DNA from 2 places in the Pseudoalteromonas sp. McH1-7 genome. Region 1 is predicted to be linked to the other one. Evidence: predicted binding sites of a transcription regulator. Region 1 holds the regulator's gene; the other holds the start of a gene.

The links. The regulator NrdR, encoded in region 1, represses ribonucleotide reductase genes. The targets are predictions, from matches to a motif close to AAACACNANATNTNGTGTTT.
Region 2: a site for NrdR is predicted at 1,630-1,649, ahead of nrdA (class 1a ribonucleoside-diphosphate reductase subunit alpha). Genes of this name have one in related genera too.

What each region holds. Positions count from the first base shown of each region.
Region 1 covers NZ_JABWPQ010000003.1:60,119-63,541, reverse strand. Annotated here, with positions in the region: gene glyA (serine hydroxymethyltransferase) at 1-967, shown strand, start outside; gene nrdR (transcriptional regulator NrdR) at 1,053-1,502, shown strand; gene ribD (bifunctional diaminohydroxyphosphoribosylaminopyrimidine deaminase/5-amino-6-(5-phosphoribosylamino)uracil reductase RibD) at 1,499-2,611, shown strand; gene HUZ36_RS02885 (riboflavin synthase) at 2,613-3,269, shown strand; gene ribBA (bifunctional 3,4-dihydroxy-2-butanone-4-phosphate synthase/GTP cyclohydrolase II) at 3,298-3,423, shown strand, end outside.
Region 2 covers NZ_JABWPQ010000001.1:195,860-199,282, forward strand. Annotated here, with positions in the region: gene ubiG (bifunctional 2-polyprenyl-6-hydroxyphenol methylase/3-demethylubiquinol 3-O-methyltransferase UbiG) at 7-717, shown strand; gene HUZ36_RS00820 (HAD family hydrolase) at 714-1,361, shown strand; gene nrdA (class 1a ribonucleoside-diphosphate reductase subunit alpha) at 1,717-3,423, shown strand, end outside.

The DNA.
Region 1 (3,423 bases):
TGGCTCACAAGCAAATGCGGCCGTGTTCCAAGCACTACTTCAGCCACATGATACAGTGCTAGGTATGAGTCTTGCTCATGGTGGCCACTTAACACACGGTTCTCATGTAAATTTCTCTGGTAAAACGTACAATGCTATTCAGTACGGTCTAAACGAAGAAACTGGCGAAATTGATTACGCTCAGGTTGAAGCATTAGCACTTGAGCACAAACCAAAAATGATCATCGGCGGTTTCTCTGCGTATTCAGGTATCGTTGACTGGGCTAAGTTCCGCGAAATCGCTGACAAAGTAGGTGCTTACCTACTTGTTGATATGGCGCATGTTGCAGGTCTCGTTGCTGCTGGTATTTACCCAAGCCCAGTGCCTCATGCACATGTTGTAACAACAACAACGCACAAAACGCTAGCGGGTCCTCGTGGTGGTCTTATCATCTCTGCTTGTGATGATGAAGAGATCTACAAAAAGCTAAACTCTGCCGTATTCCCTGGTGGCCAAGGTGGTCCTCTATGTCACGTTATCGCTGCGAAAGCAGTTGCGTTCAAAGAAGCACTACAGCCAGAGTTCAAGTCTTACCAAGAGCAAGTTGTTAAAAACGCACAAGCGATGGTTGCGGTACTTCAGGAACGTGGTTATAAAGTGGTTTCTGGCAAAACTGAAAACCACCTGTTCCTACTTGACCTGATTGACAAAGACATCACAGGTAAAGATGCAGATGCTGCGCTTGGCCGTGCAAACATCACAGTAAATAAAAACTCTGTACCAAACGACCCTCGTTCACCGTTTGTTACTTCAGGTCTTCGTATCGGTTCTCCTGCGATCACTCGTCGTGGCTTTAAAGAAGCTGAATCGAAAGAGCTTGCTGGCTGGATCTGTGATGTACTAGACAACATCAATGATGAGTCTGTACAAGCACAAGTGAAAGAAAAAGTAAAAGCAATTTGCGCTAAATTACCTGTTTACGCATAATTTCGCTCACAAAAAAGCAGTTTTTTGTTATGATTAAGGCCGCATTCAAGCGGCCTTTTTTGTTTTTAACTCAACGAGAGCGTCTATGCATTGTCCATTTTGTACAGCCAAAGATACCAAAGTGATAGATTCACGATTGGTTGCTTCCGGCCATCAAGTCCGTCGTCGCCGTGAGTGTATTTTATGCCACGAACGCTTTACTACTTTTGAAGGCGCGGAACTTCTGATGCCAAGAGTAATAAAACAAGATGGCACCAGAGAGCCGTTCAACGAAGACAAACTGCTTAATGGCATGCACCGAGCGCTGGAAAAGCGCCCTGTTAGTACAGAACAAATAGAAGAAGTAGTACATCAGATTAAATCTCAAATTCGTGGTACAGGCGAGCGTGAAGTTCCAAGTGACATGATTGGTGAATGTATTATGGAAGCCCTCAAAAAACTTGATAAAGTGGCTTACGTGCGATTTGCCTCAGTGTATCGCTCGTTTGAGGATATTCGTGAGTTTGGTGAAGAGATTGCGAGGTTGGGGGATTGAGCCAGTTCAAATCACAAGATCATGAATATATGAGCCGAGCTATCACGCTCGCAAAGCGCGGTAAATACACCACAACCCCAAACCCCAACGTAGGTTGTGTGATCGTAAAAGACGGTGAAATCGTTGGTGAAGGCGCGCATTTAAAAGCAGGTGAAGGCCATGCTGAAGTACATGCGCTTAAGCAAGCTGGAGCTAAAGCTGCTGGTGCCACGGCTTATGTAACACTCGAACCTTGTAGTCATTACGGTAGAACGCCACCGTGTGCAAAAGGTCTGATTGACGCAGGTATCAGTAAAGTGGTTGCAGCTATGGTTGACCCTAACCCGCAAGTTGCAGGGCGTGGATTGGCAATGCTAGAAGCTGCGGGTATTGAAACGGCCTTTGGTTTGCTAGAACCACAAGCTAGAGCGCTAAATAATGGCTTTTTGAAACGAATGGAACAGGGATTGCCGTTCGTAACCTGTAAGCTTGCAGCCTCTATTGACGGCAAAACAGCATTAAATAATGGTCAAAGCAAGTGGATCACCTCTGACGCAGCACGCTTGGATGTGCAGCATCATCGCGCGCAAAGTTGTGTTGTCCTGAGCGGAGCCGATACTGTAATTGTCGATAATGCAAGGCTGAATGTGCGTGAGGCGCTGTTAGAAGACTGCGATTACCCGCAATCAGAGTTACGTCAACCTGTACGCGCAATCATTGATTCTCAAAATCGACTGACTCCTGACCTTGCACTATTTAGCATTACATCTCCTGTGATTATTTTTCGCCGTACTATTGATAATTCAAAAGATTGGCCTTATTTCGTAGAACAAGTAGTCGTACCTGAAATTAATGGCAAACTCGACCTACGAGCGGTGCTTAGCACATTGGCTGAAAAACAACATAATTATGTGTGGTTAGAAGCCGGAGCAACCCTTGCCGGAGTGATGCACGAGCAGGGGCTGATTGATGAGTATATTGTCTATTTAGCACCAAAAATCATTGGCTCAGGGAGCGGGTTGTTTAATACCGTGCCGTTACAGTCGATGGCGCAAATACCTGAATTGGTATTTGACGATGTGAGGCCAGTGGGGCCTGACCTTAAAATTACTGCGACTAAAGAGAAGTAACATGTTTACAGGCATTATCGAAGCGACAGGGACACTAACTCAATTGCAGCCAAAGGGTGGTGATTTAGTTGTCCGAGTGAGCTCATCGTCACTTGATATGAGTGATGTAAACTTAGGGGACAGTATTGCAACCAATGGTGTTTGCCTTACTGTAACTGAGAAGTTTCAAGATGGATTTAAAGCTGATGTTTCTAATGAAACCTTAAGTTTGACGCGCTTTGCCGAATATAAAAAAGGGCAAACGGTCAATCTTGAAAAGGCGTTACAACCGGCATCGCGTTTGGGCGGCCATTTAGTGTCCGGCCATGTTGATGGGATAGCTAAAGTGGTAGAGATAACCCCGAATGCTAGAGCGACCGACTATTGGTTATCTGCCCCCGCATCACTAATGAAATATATACCTTATAAAGGTTCTGTTGCCATTGATGGTATTAGCTTGACCGTTAACGCAGTTGAACAAAATCGATTTAAATTAACGATTGTGCCGCATACGGCGCAAGAAACTACGATTGCAGGGTTTCAAGTTGGCTCAGAATTAAATCTTGAAGTCGATCAAATCGCCCGCTACCTCGAAAGACTAATTCAGGGGGAGCCAAGCGCTGCCAGCGAGACCACTCTCACAACAAGTCTATTGGCGAAAGCTGGCTTTATAAAGTAGCCACAGACAAAGTAAAAATGGGAAAACTATGAGTTTGAATAGTGCTGAGGAAATCATCGCCGATATTAAAGCCGGTAAAATGGTTATTTTGATGGATGATGAAGACCGAGAAAATGAAGGTGATCTGATCGTTGCAGCAGAGCACATTACACCA
Region 2 (3,423 bases), on a different contig from region 1:
TTTTTTATGACCGAACATCAAAATGTAGACCCTAATGAAATAGCAAAATTTGAAGAAATCGCCGAACGCTGGTGGGACAAAGAAGGAGAATTTAAGCCGCTTCATAATGTTAACCCCTTGCGATTAGACTTTATTAACGATAAATGTGGCGGTTTATTTGCTAAAGATGTACTAGATGTTGGCTGCGGTGGCGGAATACTAACGGAAAGTATGGCGAAGATGGGGGCACATGCAACTGGTATTGATATGGGTCAAGAGCCACTAAATGTTGCCAAACTACACGCACTAGAAGCCAATATTCAGGTGAACTACCAAAAAGTGCCAGTTGAAGATTTTGCCCAGCAGCGTGCTGGTACATTTGATGTAGTTACCTGTATGGAGATGCTTGAACACGTACCCGATCCAGAGTCTATCATCCGCGCAGTTGCAAAATTAGTGAAACCTGGTGGACATGCGTTCTTTTCTACCTTAAACAAAACCACTAAAGCTTATTTGCTAGCTATTGTTGCCGCTGAAAAGTTACTGAAGATTGTGCCAGAAGGCACTCACGAACATGACAAATTTATTCGTCCTTCTACTTTAATAAATTGGGCCGAGAGTTATGGCTTAAAAGTAAGAGCAGCAAGCGGTATTCACTACAATCCGATTGGACAGACATTCACTTTAACTAAAGACGTTTCCGTCAACTACGTACTTCATTTTGAGAAGCTAGTATGATTAACGCTGTTTTATTTGACCTAGATGGCACACTGCTCGACACGAGTGAAGACTTGGGTGCTGCGCTAAATCACGTTTTAGCAATGAATAATATGGCTGTGGTTGAAAAAGCCATTTACAGCAGTGCCATATCTGACGGGGTCGCGGCAATGCTAAAAGTGGGGTTTGGCGACACCTTGCATCAATTTGATGTTAATCAACTACGCCAATCTGTACTCGACTATTATGCGGATAACCTTGCCAAACACTCTCATTGTTTTGCAAATATTGGGGCGTTATTGGATAGCCTTCGAAAGCAAAACATAAAGGTAGGGATCATGACCAATAAACCTGAGTTTTTGACGCTACCGTTATTAAAGCAAATACCAGAACTGGCAATGATAGATATTGTGGTTTGTGGCGATACGCTTTCAGTCGCAAAACCACACCCAGAGCCGCTCTTATTGGTTGCCTCAAAATTGGGGGTTGATCCCAGTCAATGTATGTATGTAGGTGATGCAGAGCGTGACATTATTGCTGCAAAATCTGCAAAAATGAAAAGTGCTGTTGCGATGTGGGGATTCATCCCTTCTGAACAAGTTGCTAAGTCTTGGAATGCGGATCTATATCTTACTAACCCGTTGGATGCAATATCGCATATCTAGTGCTATAATTTTTTCAAAGCACAAGATATTGTGCTTTAACGATTATAGAAACGAATTTGTGTAGAAAAAAATCACTTAAACTTTTTTTTTATTTTTACTAAAAAGCACCATCTTTAAGTTGATTTTTCTTTGTGAGCAGATAAGCGGATTGTCGAAGGTGAGTGGGCACTAACATAAATAAATTATCCCAAACTTATCCACAATTCTCCTAAAGTTGTTCTCTTGCAAATTCGCACTAACCCCACTATCTTGTGATCCCTAGCCGCTATAGCACCATATATAGTGGTGGTTTGCTAAACAATTTTTAATTCGTGCGATATCTAAAGCGCGTTCCTAAGGAATACAGGCACATAACATGAACCAACAGCTATCTGTATGCAAAAGAAACGGTCGCAAAGAGCCGTTAGATCTAGACAAGATCCATCGTGTCATTACATGGGCCGCAGAAGGCCTAGATAACGTCTCAGTTTCTCAGGTTGAGTTAAAGTCACACATTCAGTTTTATGACGGTATTCGCACTGGTGATATCCACGAAACGATTATAAAGGCTGCAGCGGATCTTATTTCAAAAGAATCTCCGGACTACCAATACCTTGCAGCTCGACTTGCTATTTTTCACCTACGCAAAAAAGCATATGGATGCTTTGAGCCGCCTCACCTATATCAGCATGTGGTAAAGCTTGTTGAAGACAAACGATATGATCAACACTTGTTGACTGATTACACTGAGGCTGAGTTCAACGAATTAAACGATTATATTGACCATAATCGCGACATGAATTTCAGCTATGCGGCCGTTAAGCAGCTGGAAGGTAAGTACCTCGTACAAAACCGTGTTACAGGTGAAATCTACGAAAGCGCACAGTTTTTGTATGTGTTAGTTGCTGCAAGCTTATTCGCAAATTATCCAAAAGAAACACGCTTAGATTACATCAAGCGCTTTTATGATGCCGTCTCTACGTTCAAAATTTCACTACCAACGCCTATTATGGCTGGTGTTCGTACGCCTACACGCCAGTTTAGTTCATGCGTATTAATTGAATGTGCTGACAGCTTAGATTCAATTAACGCTACTTCATCTGCAATAGTAAAGTACGTAAGCCAACGAGCAGGTATTGGTATCAATGCAGGACGTATCCGAGCGCTAGGTAGCCCAATTAGAAATGGTGAAGCATACCACACAGGATGTATTCCATTTTATAAGCATTTTCAGACTGCAGTTAAAAGCTGTTCTCAAGGCGGTGTACGTGGTGGTGCGGCTACCCTATTCTACCCACTTTGGCATTTAGAGATTGAAAACCTACTTGTACTTAAGAACAACCGCGGTGTTGAAGAAAACCGTGTCCGTCATTTAGATTACGGTGTGCAGTTCAATAAAACCATGTACAGCCGACTGATTAAAGATGACTATATTACCCTGTTTAGTCCATCAGACGTACCTGGGCTCTACGATGCTTTCTTTGAAGATCAGCAAGAATTCGAAGCGCTTTATACAAAATACGAGCAGGATGAATCTATTCGTAAAAAGCGCATCAAAGCAATTGAGCTTTTCTCAATGTTTGCACAAGAGCGCGCAAGTACAGGTCGTATTTACCTACAGAATGTTGACCACTGTAATACTCACAGTCCGTTTGACTCTAAAGTAGCACCAATTCGTCAGTCAAACCTGTGTCTTGAAATTGCATTGCCAACAAAACCGTTGAGTCATGTTAATGACCCTGAAGGCGAAATTGCACTGTGCACGCTTTCTGCATTTAACCTAGGTGCGATCAAATCTTTAGATGAATTAGAGGAGCTTGCTGAGCTGGCAGTTCGTGCGCTTGATAACCTGTTGGATTATCAAGATTACCCAGTACCTGCTGCTTACAACGCAACTATGGGTCGTCGTACTCTAGGCATCGGCGTTATCAACTTTGCTTATTACTTAGCAAAAAATGGTGTGAAGTACTCTGATGGTAGCGCGAATGGTTTAACCCATAAAACATTTGAAGCAATTCAATATTATCTGATGAAAGCCTCGAATGAACTTGCCAAAGAGCGTGGTGCTTGTCCTAAGTTCAAC